4 regions of the Acidovorax sp. SRI_002 genome follow, and region 1 is predicted to be linked to each of the others. Evidence: predicted binding sites of a transcription regulator. Region 1 holds the regulator's gene; each other region holds the start of a gene.
What was found. The regulator sigma-54, encoded in region 1, starts transcription at its own class of promoters, with help from an activator protein. The targets are predictions, from matches to a motif close to TGGCANGNAANCTGCTTT.
Positions count from the first base shown of each region.

Region 2: a site for sigma-54 is predicted at 2,046-2,063, ahead of nirB (nitrite reductase large subunit NirB). Genes of this name have one in related genera too.
Region 3: a site for sigma-54 is predicted at 1,732-1,749, ahead of glnA (type I glutamate--ammonia ligase). Genes of this name have one in related genera too.
Region 4: a site for sigma-54 is predicted at 2,191-2,208, ahead of urtA (urea ABC transporter substrate-binding protein). Genes of this name have one in related genera too.

Region 1 is NZ_JBYCZW010000008.1:275,761-279,969, forward strand. Features, by position in the region: gene AC2YJX_RS22325 (THUMP domain-containing class I SAM-dependent RNA methyltransferase) at 1-949, opposite strand, end outside; gene AC2YJX_RS22330 (acyl-CoA thioesterase) at 946-1,428, opposite strand; gene AC2YJX_RS22335 (RNA polymerase factor sigma-54) at 1,496-3,085, opposite strand; gene lptB (LPS export ABC transporter ATP-binding protein) at 3,085-3,882, opposite strand; gene lptA (lipopolysaccharide transport periplasmic protein LptA) at 3,894-4,209, opposite strand, start outside.
Region 2 is NZ_JBYCZW010000001.1:833,324-837,532, forward strand. Features, by position in the region: gene nirB (nitrite reductase large subunit NirB) at 1-1,828, opposite strand, end outside; gene AC2YJX_RS03750 (hypothetical protein) at 2,473-2,676, shown strand; gene AC2YJX_RS03755 (single-stranded DNA-binding protein) at 2,775-3,074, opposite strand; tRNA gene AC2YJX_RS03760 (tRNA-Pro) at 3,269-3,345, opposite strand; gene AC2YJX_RS03765 (MerR family transcriptional regulator) at 3,376-3,816, opposite strand; gene AC2YJX_RS03770 (integration host factor subunit alpha) at 3,914-4,209, opposite strand, start outside.
Region 3 is NZ_JBYCZW010000001.1:1,068,414-1,072,622, forward strand. Features, by position in the region: gene AC2YJX_RS04790 (hypothetical protein) at 1-53, opposite strand, end outside; gene glnA (type I glutamate--ammonia ligase) at 266-1,681, opposite strand; gene AC2YJX_RS04800 (competence/damage-inducible protein A) at 1,856-2,677, opposite strand; gene AC2YJX_RS04805 (EI24 domain-containing protein) at 2,674-3,612, opposite strand; gene AC2YJX_RS04810 (sterol desaturase family protein) at 3,651-4,209, opposite strand, start outside.
Region 4 is NZ_JBYCZW010000003.1:168,106-172,314, forward strand. Features, by position in the region: gene urtB (urea ABC transporter permease subunit UrtB) at 1-722, opposite strand, end outside; gene urtA (urea ABC transporter substrate-binding protein) at 881-2,146, opposite strand; gene AC2YJX_RS08945 (hybrid sensor histidine kinase/response regulator) at 2,392-4,209, shown strand, end outside.

The DNA.
Region 1 (4,209 bases):
GCTCGCCATAGGGCGGGTTCAGCAGCATCACGCCGGGCTGCTCGCAGGGCGGCATGCGCTGCAGGGCGTCGCCGCCGCGCAGCTGCACGGCATCGGCCACGCCTGCGCGCTCAGCATTGCGCTGCGCAAAATCGACCATGCGGAAGGCCACATCACTGCCAAACAGGGGCACAGCGCTTGTCTGTATTGCGCTTTCAGCTTCTTTTTTAATAGCATCCCAGACATGGGCCTGGAACGGCAGCAGCTTCTCGAACGCAAAACGCCGCAGCATGCCGGCCGGAATGCGGCAGGCGATCTGCGCGGCCTCGATCACGATGGTGCCGCTGCCGCAGCAGGGGTCGTACAGGGGCTGGGGGTTGTCGCCATGCGGGTCCCAGCCGCTGGCGGCAATCATGGCGGCGGCCAGGGTTTCTTTCAGTGGCGCATCGCCCTTGTCTTCGCGCCAGCCGCGTTTGAACAGCGGCTCGCCCGAGGTGTCGATGTAGATCGTGGCCTCGTCGGTGGTCAGGTGCAGGTGGATGCGCACATCGGGCCACTGGGTGTTCACGTCGGGGCGCACCCCGCTTTTGGCGCGAAAGCGGTCGGCCACGGCGTCCTTGACCTTGAGACCTGCGAAGTTGAGGCTCTGCAGCGGGCTGTGCTGGGCGGTCACCTCGACCTTGAAGGTCTGGCGCGTGGTGAACCAGATTTCCCAGGCCACGTCGCTGGCCATGGCATAGAGATCGTTCTCGGAGCGGTACGGGCGGTGCGCCAACTGCACCAGCACGCGCTGGGCCAGGCGGCTGTGCAGGTTGAGCAGCAGCGCCTCGCGCCACGAGGCGCGCAGCAGCACGCCGCCGCGGCCGACCAGCAGGTCTTGCCCCGTGAGGCCGGTGATGCCATGCACCTCGTCGGCCAGAAAGCCCTCCACACCAGCGGCGCAGGGGAGAAAAAGTTGGAGTTGGTTCATGTCGATGGGGAGGATACGCGCTCAGACAATGCGTGGGAATCCGGCGTTCCCGCGCGGGCCAGCAGCAATTGGCGGATGGATTCGGGGATCGGCGCCACCTTGCGGTCGGCCTTGCCGATGAAGACGATGCCGATCTTGCCGCGCGCCACCTCGCGGCCTGAGGTCTTCTCGGTCATGCAAAAGACCAGGTCAAACCCATAGCGGTTGAAGTCCGCAGGCGCCATCTCCACGCGCATGGTTTCACCGTGGAAACCTTCGGACTTGTACTGCGCCACGATGTCGCCGACCACGATGGACAGCCCGCCCACGTCGGCCTCGGGGTAGCCCAGCGACTGGAAGAAGCGCACCCGCGCTTCAGAGACCAGGCTCAGCAGTTGCGCGTTGTCCAGGTGCCCGCCTTGGTTGACGTGGCTGATGTAGATCTGCAGCTCGGTGGCAAAGCCGAAGTGCGGGGGGAGGTCGAAGACGATGCGGGCCATGGTGGGGTGGCGGATAGAAAAACGAAAAATTCAAACAGGGCGAGCCATGCGCCCCCAACCGGGGTACCTACAGCGCCTTGCGCAGGTTGGCCGGCGCGATCTTGAGCGCTTCGCGGTACTTGGCCACGGTGCGGCGTGCGCACTCGATGCCCTGCTCCTTGAGCATCTCGGCGATCTGGCTGTCGGACAGCGGCTTGGCGGGGCTTTCTGCGGCCACAAACTGTTTGATAAGGGCGCGCACGGCGGTGCTGGATGCATTGCCACCCGTCTCGGTGCCAAGGCCGGAGCCAAAGAAGTACTTCAGCTCATACGTGCCAATTGGCGTAGCCATGTATTTGGCGGTGGTCACGCGGCTGATGGTGGATTCGTGCAGGCCCAGTTCGTCGGCGATGTCGCGCAGCACCAGCGGGCGCATGGCCAACTCGCCGTGGGTGAAGAAGCTTTTTTGCCGCTCCACGATGGCGCGCGAGACGCGCAGGATGGTGTCAAAGCGCTGCTGGATGTTCTTGATGAACCAGCGCGCCTCCTGCAGGCGCTGCTGCATGCCCTGGTGACCCTCGCCGCCCTTGTGGCCGCGCAGGGCGCCAGCATAAATGTCGTGCACGCGCAGGCGCGGCATCACATCGGGGTTGAGGCTGACGATGAAGTTGTGCTGGCCATCGCGTCCATTGGCACGCCCGGCTTTGCGCACGATGACATCGGGAATGATGATGTTGCGCTCCACGTCGGCAAAGCGACGGCCGGGGCGGGGCTCCAGGCGAGCGATCAGCGCCATGGCGGCGCGAGTGCGCTCTTCGCCGTCGCCACACAGCTGCGTCAGGCGGCGGATGTCGCGGCGGGCCAGCATCTCCAGCGGCTGCTGACAAATGCGCAGCGCGGTCTGCACCGTGTCGGGGTCAGCATCGCTGTCCTCGTCGGCAGCCAGCGCCGTGAGCTGCAGCGTCAGGCATTCGGCCAGGTTGCGCGCACCCACGCCGGTGGGCTCCAGGCTTTGCAGCAGGCGCTGGGCCACGGTGAAGCGGTGCACCAGCTCTTCGATTTGCTCCAGGTCGTCCGGCCCGGCCAGGCTGATGGCCAGCTCTTCCAGCGGCTCTTCGAGGTAGCCGTCGTCGTTGAGCGATTCAATGAGAAAACGCAGCGCGGCGCGGTCGATCTCGGACAAGCGCAGCGCCAGCGCCTGACGGTGCAAAAAGGCGGTCAGCGATTCATGCGAACGGGCCAGCTCGGTGGCGTCGGCCTCGTCGCCTTCGGAGTCGTTGCGGTTGCGGGCGGGCGCATCCCCGCCCCACTCCGCGTCGTTGGGCGCCATTTCTACCGTGCCGTCACCGCTCCAGTCAGGCTCGTCAGCGCCAGCACTCGGTGCTTCAGCATCATTTTGGCCTTCAGCGCTTGTGCTGCTTGCGCTGATAGCTCCTGAAAATATAGCATCATCGGCGCTGTACTCATCGGGCTGCGCGGGCGTGTCGGCGGCTTCCAGGCCAAACTCCTCGCGCGGAGCTTCGTCGGCATTGCGTTCGAGGAACGGGTTTTCGTCGAGCATCTGCTCGACTTCCTGCGAGAGTTCGAGCGTGGACAACTGCAGCAGCCGAATGGACTGCTGAAGCTGGGGGGTCAATGCAAGATGCTGCGAGACGCGCAGCGAGAGTCCAGGCTTCATCACATCCTGAAGTGTTCGCCAAGGTAAACACGTCGTACCTCGGCGTTGTCCACGATCTCGGACGGCGTGCCCTGCGCGAGCACGCGGCCATCGCTGATGATGAAGGCGTGGTCGCAGATGCCCAGGGTTTCGCGCACATTGTGGTCGGTGATGAGCACACCAATGCCCCGCGCCTTCAGGAAGCCGATGATGCGCTGGATCTCGATCACGGCAATGGGGTCGATGCCGGCAAAGGGCTCGTCCAGCAGGATGAAACGCGGTTGTGTAGCCAGGGCCCGGGCAATCTCGACGCGGCGGCGCTCGCCGCCGGACAGGGCCATGGCGGGCGAGGCGCGCAGGTGGTCCACGCGCAGCTCCTGCAGCAGGGCCGTCAGGCGCTCCTCGATGGCGTCGCGCGAGAGCGGCTGGCCGTCATCACCACGCTGCAGTTCCAGCACGGCGCGCACGTTCTCTTCGACCGTGAGTTTGCGAAAGATCGAGGCTTCCTGAGGCAGGTACGACAGGCCCAGGCGCGAGCGCCGGTGGATGGGCATGTGGGCCACCGATTGGCCGTCGATGCGGATGTCTCCCTCGTCGCTGCGCACCAGGCCCACGATCATGTAGAACGAGGTGGTCTTGCCCGCGCCGTTGGGGCCGAGCAGCCCCACGACCTCACCTTTTTGCACGACCAGCGAAACGTCCTTGACGACCTTGCGGCTGCCATAAGACTTCGCCAGGTGCTGCACCTCCAGGCGGCTGCCCGCCTGGGAATCAGGCCCCAGGCGGCTACCCGCCTGAGTGTCAGGACCGGTACTCACAGCGGGCCCACTCACTTGGCGCCGCCGCCAAGGCTGTTGCTGGGGCGCAGCGCCGGGGCTGAGGCCGGGGACGCCGCCTCGGGGGCCGCCGCAGCGGGCGGTGGATCTTTGGGGGCCAGCACGGCGCGCACGCGGCTGCCCGGCGCGGGGGCATCGCCCGCAGCGTTGGTGGCGGTGCGCTTTCCGTCCACGGAGAACACGTCGGTCAGGTTGTTGTAGACAATCACGGCGCCGGTGATCTCGTCGCTGAGCACAGCGCCCCGGTAGCGGCGCAACTCGGCACGGGTGATGAAGCGCACGTTGTCGGCCTTGCCGTCGTACTCGATG
Region 2 (4,209 bases), on a different contig from region 1:
GCAACTGCTCCACCCGCGCACCAAACATGTCCACGCGCGCACCGCCCGTGACCTTGGTGTACAGCCCATATTTCTTGGCCACCTGGCCCACGGCGATCAGGCCGTCGGGTGTGACTTCGCCACCGGGCATGCGTGGCACCACCGAGTAGGTGCCGTCCTTCTGGATGTTGCCCAGGAAGTAGTCGTTGCTGTCCTGCAGGCCGGCCAGCTCCTTCTTGAGCACAAACTCGTTCCAGCACGAGGCGAACACACTGGCCGCCACGGGCTTGCAGATATCGCAGCCCATGCCCTTGCCATGCTTTGCCAGCAGGTCCTCGAAGCTCTTGATCTGGCCCACACGCACCAGGTGGTAGATCTCCTGGCGCGAGTAAGCGAAGTGCTCGCAGATGTGGTTGTTCACGGCCATGCCACGGCGCGCCATTTCCGCCTTCATGACCTGGGTGACAAGGGGCACGCAGCCGCCGCAGGTGGCACCAGCCTTGGTGCAGGCCTTCATCTCGGCAATGGTGCACGCCCCATTGCCCACGGCCTCGCAGATGCCACCCTTGGTGACGTTATTGCACGAGCAGATCTGTGCCGTATCAGGCAACGCCTCTACACCCAGTCCGGGCTTGGCCTTGCCGTCGCTGGACGGGAAGATCAGGAACTCGGGGTCATCAGGCAGCGTGATGCCGTTCAGCGCCATCTGCAGCAACGTGCCGTATTCGGAGGCATCGCCGATCAGCACGGCGCCCAGCAGCTGCTTGCCATCCTCGCTGATGACGATCTTTTTGTAGACCTGGCGACGCTCGTCCACGTACTGGCAGGTGCGGCTGTGCGGCGTTTTCCCATGCGCGTCGCCAATGCTGGCTACGTCCACGCCCATGAGCTTGAGCTTGGTGCTCATGTCCGCACCGACGAAAGCCGCGTCGGTCTCACCCGCGATGTGGCGGGCGGCCACACGCGCCATGTCGTAGCCGGGCGCGACCAGGCCGAAGGTCTGCTCGTTCCACGAGGCGCATTCGCCGATGGCGTAGACATCGTGGTCGCTGGTACGGCAGGCACTGTCAATGGCCACGCCGCCGCGCGGGCCAATGGCCAGCAGGCTCTGGCGCGCCAGTTCGTCTCGTGGGCGGATGCCAGCGGAGAACACGATCATGTCGGTCTCCAGCCAGGTGCCGTCGGCAAACACCATGCGGTGGCGCGCGCGGGCGCCATCGGTGATCTCCTGCGTATTGCGGCCGGTGTGCACCTGCACGCCCAGTTCTTCGATCTTGGCCCGCAGCACGCGGCCACCGCCCTCATCCACCTGAACAGCCATGAGCCTGGGAGCGAACTCGACCACATGGGTTTCGAGGCCCATGTCGCGCAGCGCCTTGGCGCATTCCAGGCCCAGCAGCCCCCCGCCCACGACCACGCCGGTCTTCGATTTGGCACCCGAGGCCTGCATGGCCTCCAGGTCCTCGATGGTGCGGTAGACAAAGCAGTGATCGCGGTCGCGTCCGGACACCTGGGGCACGAAGGGATTGGAGCCGGTGGCCAACACCAGCTTGTCGTAGGTGAGCACTTCGCCATCCGCCGTGGTCACGGTGCGGATGCGACGGTCCACCGATGCAGCGCGCGCGGCCAGGCGCAACGTGAAGCCGGTGCGCTCGAAGAAGCCGGGTTCGACCAGCGAAAGTTCATCGGCCGAGGTGCCACTGAAGAAGGCCGACAGATGCACCCGGTCGTAGGCAGGGCGCGGCTCCTCGCACAGCACGGTGACCTCGACACCAGTCATGCCGGTTTCGGCCAGACTTTCGAGGAACTTGTGGCCGACCATGCCGTGGCCAATGAGAACGATTTTCATGCTTGCTCATCCTGCAAGAACCCGGGGAACCGTTTCGAGGGGTGCAGGATGTGCCATGCCAGCGGCACAGCACACCCTCCGCGGAACCACGGGCGTGGGTTGGAACTACCAAGCGGGCGACTGCAAAAAAAGCCGCAACTCACTCGGGTGTTCCGCCATCATTAGCGGAGGGTATCGATCAGTCCGCAGGCAGCTTCACCAGCAGACACGGAAGGGGATCGCAATATTCATGCCGCACCATCCGAGGCCATGCCAAGCCCCTGTGGGCGGACCAGGTAGGGCTGACCGGATCGTTCTCTGGAGTACCGCCCGGTGGCGGAATGCATCAATGCAGTGCAGCACCTCACCAAATCAGGGCAATCACCCATACCGGTAGCGAGCTGCAAGGACTGGAGTCGCCAGGCTTTGGCAAAGGCTTGGGCGGTGGACACTTTGGAATCTTCCGATTCACCAAAGCATCTGCAGTGTCACCCTTGCAACCCACCTTGCCTTGCGGTCATCTTTTCATTTCCAAACAAAGCGAGCTCCGGCAGACTGGCACGGCAGGACGGAGGCGACTGGCAACCACCGAGCATCACGTTCATGAAGCACCGACAGCCCCAGCCCCCATCAATACCCATGACCTCACCAGCATGAGCACCAGTATGAACACCGACCGGAGAGTCAACACCGACAGACGCAACGGGCAGGACCGCCGACAAACAGAAAAAGGCCCTCCCAGCAACTACGAACGCAGGCGTGCCGTGGAGGCACGGCAACCGGAATTGACGGAGCTGCATCTGGACGAAGAAGAACTCAAAGCGCTGGGATTTATAAAAACCACATCCATGCCACAAAGCCCGACTTGATATCTGCGGTGCCCCACAAGCGCCTGAAGCCGGTTGCCCAAACCCACAGGGATACACCGTTGCCCCGCTTCAAGTCCGCCACTCAGCAGCGTCCTGTTTCAATCTCCGTGGAGCGCAAGCAGACGGTGCGCCACCATATCCAATGCAGGCCGGGTGTTGCCCTGCTTGTCCGTCCAGACTCTCGGTGTGATGCTGCCCGAAAGCGCGAGTGAATCCCCATCGCGCAGGTGATGAATGGCAGCGCAAACACCCGCCTCAAACGCAATCACATTCACAAAAAGCAACTCGCCATCCGCCGTGTTTGCACGCACCTTGGCCACAGTGAAAGGCTTTCCAGCCTTGTCGGTACGCTGCTCGGAATCACCGTAAAGCCTTCCGGCCACGAGTCCATCGATCATGAAAGTCCTCCGCCCCGGCGGGCCATCACCTGTTTTCGATCAGCACACAGCGCGCTCCCTGGCGGCAAGCCCGCGCAACAAGCCCTAAGAGTGCAGCGGTCAGGAGGCATGGTACAAATCATTCAGGGATACCTCTGAGCGCCCTCTCAAGCAAAAAAGCCCAGAACCTTTCGGTTCTGGGCTTTTGCTATCAATGGTCGGCGTGGCGGGATTCGAACTCGCGACCCCTTGCACCCCATGCAAGTGCGCTACCAGGCTGCGCTACACGCCGACAAGACTTAGATTATATGCACAAAAAACCTCAGTTCAGAGAAAGCAGCGCACGAATCTCAAATAATTCTTTGCGCACCGCATTGGAGTCCAGGGTGAACCCCATCGCCTCGATGGAAAGGTCACGCGCGCTATCCACCAGCATGCTGGGCATCTGGGAATCCAGGCCATCACCATTCAATGCAGCGTCGGTTCCGGAATCATCGCGGGCCGGATGCGCAAGCTCCTGCAGACGATTGCGTGCACCACTGATCGTGAACCCCTGGTCGTACAGCAGATCGCGGATGCGGCGGATCATCAACACCTCATGGTGCTGGTAATAGCGCCGATTGCCGCGCCGCTTCATGGGACGCAACTGCGTGAACTCCTGCTCCCAATAGCGCAAAACATGGGGCTTGACGCCACACAACTCCGCGACCTCACCAATCGTGAAGTAGCGCTTGGCAGGGATGGAAGGAAGCGGGGTGCCCATGGGTTGTGGATTCAAACCGAACAGCCGACTAGCGTACTGCAGACGCGCACAGACCGCCAGCCATCGGCAACATTCTGGTCACAAAAAGCGCACAAATTCACGAGGCAGCGGCCGTCTGGATCTGCTCCTTGAGCTTGCTGCTGGCATGAAACGTCACGACCCGGCGTGCTTTGATCGGAATGGCCTCGCCCGTGCGCGGATTACGACCAGGTCGTGGAGCCTTGGTCCGAATCTGAAAGTTGCCGAAGCCCGACAACTTGACATCCTTGCCCTCCACAAGGCTCTGGGAGATCAGGTCAAAGAACGCATCGATCATGTCCTTGGACTCGCGCTTGTTCAGGCCGATTTGGTCGAACAGCAGATCGGCCAGCTGCGCCTTGGTCAGCGCTGGGG
Region 3 (4,209 bases), on a different contig from region 1:
GCGGCGGGAGCCGTCGCGGCGATCAGTAACAGGGTGATGAGCGTTTTCTTCATTCGGTTTCCTCGCACTGCCATGCAGGGGTTCGGGGAGTATCCCCCAATCGCCACACATCGCCAATCCAACACCAGCAGCCCCGCACAGGGCTTTGTACAAGGATGCAACGGCCCAGCCAGTGGTTCCGTTTCAGCGAAACCCGATCCTTGAGCGCAATAAAAAAAGGCGGCCGGGGCCGCCTTTTTGGGGGTAATGGCCTGCAGGCAGGCGATTACAGGGAGTAGTACATGTCGTACTCGACAGGGTGAGGTGCCATGCGGAAACGCGTGACTTCGCCCATCTTGAGTTCGATGTAGGCATCCAGCATGGAGTCGGTAAAGACGCCACCCTTGGTAAGGAAACCACGGTCCTTGTCCAGATATTCGAGCGCTTGGTCCAGGCTGTGGCACACGGTGGGCACCAGCTTGTCTTCCTCGGGTGGCAGGTGGTACAGATCCTTCGTGGCGGCTTCGCCGGGATGGATCTTGTTTTCCACACCGTCCAGGCCCGCCATCATCAGTGCCGAGAAGCACAGGTATGGGTTGGCCGATGGATCGGGGAAACGCGCTTCGATGCGGCGGCCCTTGGGGTTAGCCACGTAAGGAATACGGATCGAGGCCGAGCGGTTGCGGGCCGAGTAGGCCAGCTTCACAGGGGCTTCAAAGCCAGGAACCAGGCGCTTGTACGAATTGGTGCCGGGGTTGGTGATGGCGTTCAGGGCACGTGCGTGCTTGATGATGCCGCCGATGTAGTACAGCGCAAAGTCGCTCAGGCCGGCATAGCCGTCGCCAGCGAACAGGTTCTTGCCGTCCTTCCAGATGGACTGGTGCACGTGCATGCCCGAGCCGTTGTCGCCAGCATAGGGCTTGGGCATGAAGGTGGCGGTCTTGCCGTAGGCGTTGGCCACGTTCCAGACCACGTACTTCAGGACCTGCGTCCAGTCGGCGCGCTCGACCAGCGTGCTGAAACGCGTACCGATTTCGTTCTGGCCAGCGCCCGCCACTTCGTGGTGGAACACTTCGACCGGGATGCCCAGGGATTCGAGGATCAGGGACATCTCAGCGCGCATGTCTTGCGTGCTGTCGACGGGAGGCACTGGGAAGTAGCCGCCCTTGACGGTGGGACGGTGACCACGGTTGCCACCTTCGAGCTTGGCGCCCGAGTTCCAGGGGGCTTCGTACTCTTCGATCTCGAACATGACCTTGCCGGGTTCGTTGGACCAACGCACGCCGTCGAAGATGAAGAATTCTGGCTCTGGGCCGAAGAACGCCGTGTCGCCCAGGCCGGAAGCCTTGAGGTAGGCTTCAGCGCGCTTGGCGATGGAGCGTGGATCGCGGTCGTAGGCCTTGCCGTCACCGGGTTCGATCACATCGCACTGCAGGAACAGTGTGGTTTCTTCAAAGAAGGGGTCGATGTTGGCGGTGCTGGGGTCGGGCATGAGTTGCATGTCCGAGGCTTCAATGCCCTTCCAGCCGGCTACCGAGGAGCCATCAAATGCATGGCCGGACGTGAACTTGTCTTCGTCGAAGTGGGACACAGGCACTGTCACGTGCTGTTCCTTGCCACGGGTATCGGTGAAACGGAAGTCAACGAACTTGACTTCGTTCTCCTTCACCATCTTCATCACGTCTGCAACGGTCTTGGCCATCAGGTTCTCCTGGATAAAGCGCTTGTTGAAAAAAGGAATTTACCGAAATAAAAGCAGTTTGCGTGCCAGCTGGGTGCAGCCGCCGCACTATGAAGGAGCACTAAGGACTGCAGGCCGAGGGAGCACCCGCCGAACCGCACCAATTTAGTGCAAACCTGCTATCAACACAGGGCATCACAAGCTGCGCACCAATTCAGGGCCACAATTTGCACCAAACTCGTGCAACCCCCGTTTCAGGTCCTGCCATGCAGCGGGAACGAGGGGAGCAGGACCTTTGACACCCAGTTCAATATGCCGCCCGTATTGTGGATGATCCACGCTGGGCAAACTGAACACCCGAACGTTCGGGTGCGTTTTTTCGATGCGCTCCATGAGGGGCGTCAAAGCCGCTTCCATGGCCCCATAGACCACCACCGACTGCTCGGTCTGTGGCGTGCGGTTGAACAACGCTGCGTAGTGCTGGTCCAGCACCCACTCGATCATCGGCCAGGCCATGACAGGGAATCCAGGAACAAAATGCACGGCCCCTCCACGACCGCCCTCGCAGCTGAACCCGGGGATCTTGTTGTAAGGGTTGGGAATGATGTGGGCACCTGCCGGAAACACCCCCATGTTGAGCCGGTGCACGTTGTCGGGACGGTCCGGCTCATACGTCACACCCTGCTCCTGGGCCACGTCCTGCATGCGCTCGCGGATCAGAGCCTCAGCGTCGGGGTGTAGTACCAGGTCCCGGCCCAGGGCACGCGCGGCGCATTGGCGGGTGTGGTCGTCTGGCGTTGCGCCAATGCCACCGCAGGAAAACACCACGTCACCTGACGCAAAAGCGCGCTGCAGCGTGGCCGTGATGCGGTCCGGGTTGTCGCCCACGTAGTCGGCGTAGGTCAGCGAAAGCCCTCGCGCTGACAGCAGTTCAATGACCTTGGGCATGTGCTTGTCGGCACGCTTGCCAGACAGGATTTCATCACCCACGATGATCAGACCGAAAGATGGGATCATGGTGCAGGGCTTCCGTTGGCAGGAGATGGGGGGGCAGAAAGAACAGCAGTGGGCGACGCCGCAGGCGGCAGCGCGGAATGCGCGGGCTCCCCCGCGTCTGCAGCCTTCGGTGTAGACACTTCAACGGGTGTTACCCCTGTGCCCTCTGCGCGCAAGCGCTCCAGGGCTGCCAGGCAATAGTGGGTGAACCAGAGGGAAGAGAACGCAAAAACCAGGGTGTAGATCCAGATCGCAAGCGGCACCAGAATGAAAAAAGCCGCAGCAAAGACCACGCCTGAGGCCCACACGATGCTTGGCGCCGCCCCGAGGTAGCCGGTGAGAATGCCAATACCCAGCAGGCTGCTGCGGTGGCGGCGGAAAATCTCTTGCCGCTCTTCCTTGCTGGCATGGTCAGCCAGCGCATCAAACACCATCACGCGGTAGGTCAGCCACCCCCAGATCAAGGGGGGCAGGATGAGCACCAGGGGTGGCACCAGCCACAGGGGCACCGACACCACCAAGGCGATCAATGCCAGCACGGTGGAGCTGACCGACCAGGCCACGCTGGCGATGAAGGAGCCACCCTTCTTGCGCTCCAGCACAGGGAAACGCCGATCCGCCACCAACGCCACCAATGCGGGGGTCATGAGGACCGCGACCACCAGCAGCGAGACCACCACCAAAGCCGGAGCCACCGCCAAAACCACCATGAGGGGCGCCACGACGGAGGTGACATCACCCAACCCCCACCCTTGCAGCCAATTCCAGAAGCTGGCCAGAAGCGGAGAGGCATCCAGCAGCGCGCGCATGCCCTGCACGGCTCCGTCCCAATAAAAATAGCCCAGCCCCAACGCCAGCCCCACCATCAGCAGCAACGGCAAAACGGACAGGGCCATGACGCGGGGCCGCAGGCAATAGGCCGCAGCACGCCAGAAAGAATCAAGCAAAAGTCCCATGCCGACAAGCATACCTTCTTGACCGCGTGGAGGGTCTTTCAGGCCTTGCCCAGCAGCCTAAGAACACCCCGCCATTGCTGCGACCAAAAGCCCTTGCCATAGTCGCGCAAGCGCCCGTCTGGCCCCGGCTCCACCTGATCGCGCACGCCCGTGGGATCAAAACGCAATTCAAAGTTGGCCGTGCGCATCAGCATGTCCCACCAGGGCAGCAATACGCCGAAGTTGTGCCCGCCCAGCACCACGCGGTATCTGGCGCCCTGCGCAGCAGCCTCCCCTGACAATGGCTTGACGGTCTCATGGCCAATTCCGATGCTGTGGTGCAGCCGGTGAAACCGCGGACTGATCCACAGCCGCTCGCCCCAGCGCCCAAACCACAGGCGCACATTGGCGTGCTGAAAGCTCTCGCTGAGCTGCGTGATGGCCACGATAGCGATGAACTGTCCAGGTGCCACACCGATGAGCTGCGCCACCACCACCAAGATGGTGTCGCGCAGCACGTCGTCCAGCAGATGGTTGCGGTTGTCGCTCCACATGGTCATCTGGCGCTGCGCGTGGTGCAAGGAATGCAGGCGCCACCACCATTCAAAGTGGTGCTGC
Region 4 (4,209 bases), on a different contig from region 1:
AAGGCGTCCACGATGTAGAGCGAGCCCGACGTGGGGCCGGTGGAACCGATGGTGGTAAACGCCGCGCCCGCCACGCCGGCAATGCCGCAGCCGATGGCAAAGGTCAGGCGGTCGGTCTTCTGGGTGTCGATGCCGATGGCGTTGGCCATGACGCGGTTGCTCACCGTGGCGCGCACCCGCAGGCCCCAGCGGCTCTTGTGCAGGGCCAGCAGCACGCCCCCTGTGACCACCGCCGTCAGCGCCAGCACAAACAGGCCATTGATCGGGATGTCCAGCCCCTCGGCGGGCGCCCACGAACCCAGCAGCCAGTCGGGCAAGGTCGGGCTGACCTCCTTGGGGCCGATGAAGGTGCGAAACGATTGCTGCAGGGCCAGGCTGATGCCCCAGGTGGCCAGCAGGGTGTCGAGCGGGCGTTTGTACAGGTGGCGGATCAGTCCCCACTCCACCAGCCAGCCCGCCACAAACGCAAAGCCGAAGGCCGCCACGATGGCCAGCGGAAAGTAGTACGGAATCATTTGCGGCGCATGGTTGGCCGCGAGGGTGGAGCCCAGGTAGATCGTGTAGGCGCCGATGGTCATGAACTCGCCATGGGCCATGTTGATCACGCCCATCTGCCCAAAGATGATGGCCAGCCCCAGCCCCATGAGCAGCAGCACGGCAAACAGGCTCAGCCCCGCAAAGCCCTGCATCAGGCCGATGTTCATCATTTCGGAAAAGGTCATGTTGCAGCTCCTGCGTGGGCAGCGTTGGAAAACGAACAGCGGTGCCATGGGGCGGCCTCTTGCGAGGGACACCGAGGAAGGGCCGCCCCGCACCGAGGGTGTCGTCCCCCTCCCGCGCAGCGAGAGAGGGGGAAGGCGCGAAGCGCCTCAGGGGGTGTTTATTGATAACCTTTGGGAAATGGATCCGGCTTGATCAGCGCAGGCGACTCAGATACCACCTTGAACGAAGCATCCGGCATGCCCATGGCGATGCGCGACTTGCTCCACAGGTGGTGGTTGGCGTCCACCTTCACATAGCCCTCAGGCGCGGTGGTCAGCTCGATGCCGGGCGATGCGGCCACCACCTTGTCCACGTCAAAGCTCTTGGCTTTTTCGACCGCCGCCTTCCACAGCCAGGGGCCCAGGTAGCCCGCCTGCGTCACGTCGCCGATCACGGCGTCCTTGCCGTACTTGGCCTTGAAGGCGGCCACAAACTTCTTGTTGTTCTCGTTGTCGAGGGACTGGAAGTACTTCATCGACGAGTAGAAACCGTTGAAGTTCTCGCCACCCACGCCAGTCATCTCGTCTTCGGTGACCGACAGCGTGACCAGCAGTTGCTTGTCGCCCGTGATGCCCGCGGCCTTGAGCGCCTTGTAGAACGCTACGTTGGAGCCGCCCACCACCGCCACAAACAGGCAGTCGGGCTTTTGCACCTTGATCTTGTTCATCAGCGAGCCGAAGTTGGTGCTGCCCAGCGGGTAGTACTCCTCGCCCACGACCTTGCCCTTCTGGAAGTTCTCGATGTGCTTGCGCGCAATCTTCATCGAGGTGCGGGGCCAGATGTAGTCGGAGCCGATGAGGAAGAAGCTCTTGGCCTTCTTCTCGGTCTTGGCCCATTCCAGGCTGTACAGGATCTGCTGCGTGGCTTCCTGGCCGGTGTAGATCACGTTCTTGGACTGCTCCAGGCCTTCATAGAACGTGGGGTAGTAGAGCAGCCCGTTTTCCTTTTCGAACACCGGCAGCACGGCCTTGCGCGAGGCGCTGGTCCAGCAGCCAAACACGGCGGCGCAGCGGTCGTTGATGAGCAGCTTCTTGGACTTTTCGGCAAACGTGGGCCAGTCCGACGCACCGTCTTCCTTAATCACCTTGATCTTGCGGCCCAGCACACCGCCCATGGCATTGATCTGGTCAATGGCCAGCTGTTCGGCCTGGATGGAGCCGGTTTCGGAAATCGCCATGGTGCCGGTGGCGGAGTGCAGCTGGCCCACGGTGACTTCGGTGTCGGTGATGGCCAGCTTGGTGGTGTTGACCTGCGCAGTGGGCTGGCCAAACGACCAGGCAGGCAGGCCCGCCACGGATGCGGCGCCCAGCGCCTGCAGGATGCGACGGCGGCCGGGTTCGGCCTGGGCGGAGTCACTAAAGCGGGGGTCGGAAGGGTGGCTCATAAAGACGCTCCTTGCAGGATCGGTGTGAATGAAGGGACGGGACCAAAGCGGGTTGTGTGCGCTGTGGAATGAAGGTTAGGGACAACCCTTGAATGCGCCCATACGTCAATTAACGTAGGGCTGCGTACGCACCCCGGTGCATGCACTGCAAATACACCTGCACATGGACCTGCCCATGGCAATGCGTGCCCGTGCAACGCCCCAACGCGGTGCGCGCCTAGAACGCTTCTTGCTTTGTGCTGGGCATGGCCTCACCACAAGCACCCGATGCCCAGAGCGCACCACAAACGATTTTTCGTTTCCGGCGCGAGTACAACGCCTGGGTGGCCGACGAGACCATGGAGGACTACGCGCTGCGCTACACGCCCAAGAGCTTTCGGCGCTGGAGCGAATTCCGCGTGGCCAACACGGCGTTCGGTTCGCTGTCATTCCTGGCACTGGAGGCCATTGGTGGCGCGATTGCGCTGAACTACGGCTTCAGCAACGCCATGTGGGCCATCCTCACCGTGGGGTTGCTGATCTTTCTGACCGGCCTGCCCATTGCCTACTACGCAGCGCGCTATGGGCTGGACATGGACCTGCTCACGCGCGGCGCAGGCTTTGGCTACCTGGGCTCCACCATCACCTCGCTGATCTACGCAGTGTTCACCTTTATCTTCTTTGCCTTGGAGGCGGCCATCATGGCGTTGGCGCTGCAGATGGTGGTGGACTGGCCGCTGGAGTGGTGCTACATCGTCTCGTCGCTGGTGATCCTTCCGCTGGCCATGCGCGGCATCACGCTGATCTCGCGCCTGCAGGCCTGGACGCAGCCGCTGTGGCTGTTCTTGCTGCTGCTGCCCTTTGTGTGGATTGCGCTGGCCCAGCCGCAGCTGTACCACGACTTTGCGGGGCTCTCGGGCCTCAAGAGCGGCAGCAGCCAGTTTGACCCGCTCATGTTTGGTGCAGCCGCGGCGGTGATCTTTTCACTGGTGGTGCAGATTGGCGAGCAAGTGGACTTTTTGCGCTTTCTGCCCGAGCGCACTGCCGCCAACCGCCTGCGCTGGTGGGGCGCCGTGCTGGTGGCGGGGCCAGGCTGGGTGGTGATGGGCATGCTCAAGATGGCGGGTGGGGCCTTTCTGGCGTTTGCCGCGCTGCAGTTCGAGGTGGGCGCCCAGCGCGCCGCCGAGCCCACGCAGATGTTCCTCGCAGGCTTTCACCAGGTCATGCAGGCGCTGGGCCTGCCGGGGCTGGCGGTGGCGGTGACGGTGGTGTTTGTGGTGGTCTCGCAGATCAAGATCAACCTCACCAATGCCTACGCGGGCTCGCTGGCGTGGTCCAACTTTTTTGCGCGCGTGACGCGCAGCCACCCCGGGCGTGTGGTGTGGCTGGTGTTCAACGTGTTGATCGCCACCTTGCTGATGACGCTCGGGGTGTTTGGCGCGCTGGAGAAAGTGCTGGCCGTGTACAGCAACGTGGCCATTGCCTGGGTGGGTGCGCTGGTGGCAGACCTGGTCATCAACAAGCCACTGGGCCTGTCGCCCAAAGGCATCGAGTTTCGGCGCGCGCACCTGTATGACTTCAACCCCGTGGGCCTGGGCGCCATGGTGCTGGCGGCCACGGTGGCCTGCTGTGCCTATGCAGGGCTGCTGGGCGAAGAGGCGGCCGCGTTTTCGCCCTTCATTGCGCTGGTGCTGTCGATGGCGCTGGCGCCGCTGCTGGCCTGGCTGACGCAGGGCCGCTACTACCTGGCGCGCGCTCCCGGCAACGAGTGGCGGCCCGGCGAGATCGTGCGCTGCGCCGTGTGCGAGAACCAGTTCGAGTCCGAAGACATGGCGCGCTGTCCGGCCTATGCCGCGCCCATCTGCTCGCTGTGCTGCTCGCTCGAATCGCGCTGCCACGACCGCTGCAAGACCGGCTCGCGCGCGGCCGACCAGCTGCGCAGCGTGGTGGAAGCCTTGCTGCCGCAGCGCTGGGCCATCAAGGTGAACTTTCGCCTGGGGCAGTACCTGATGGTGATGGTGTCGCTGTGCGCGGTGATGGCGTTTCTGGTGGGCGTGGTGTATGTGCAGGAAAGCCTGCAGGCG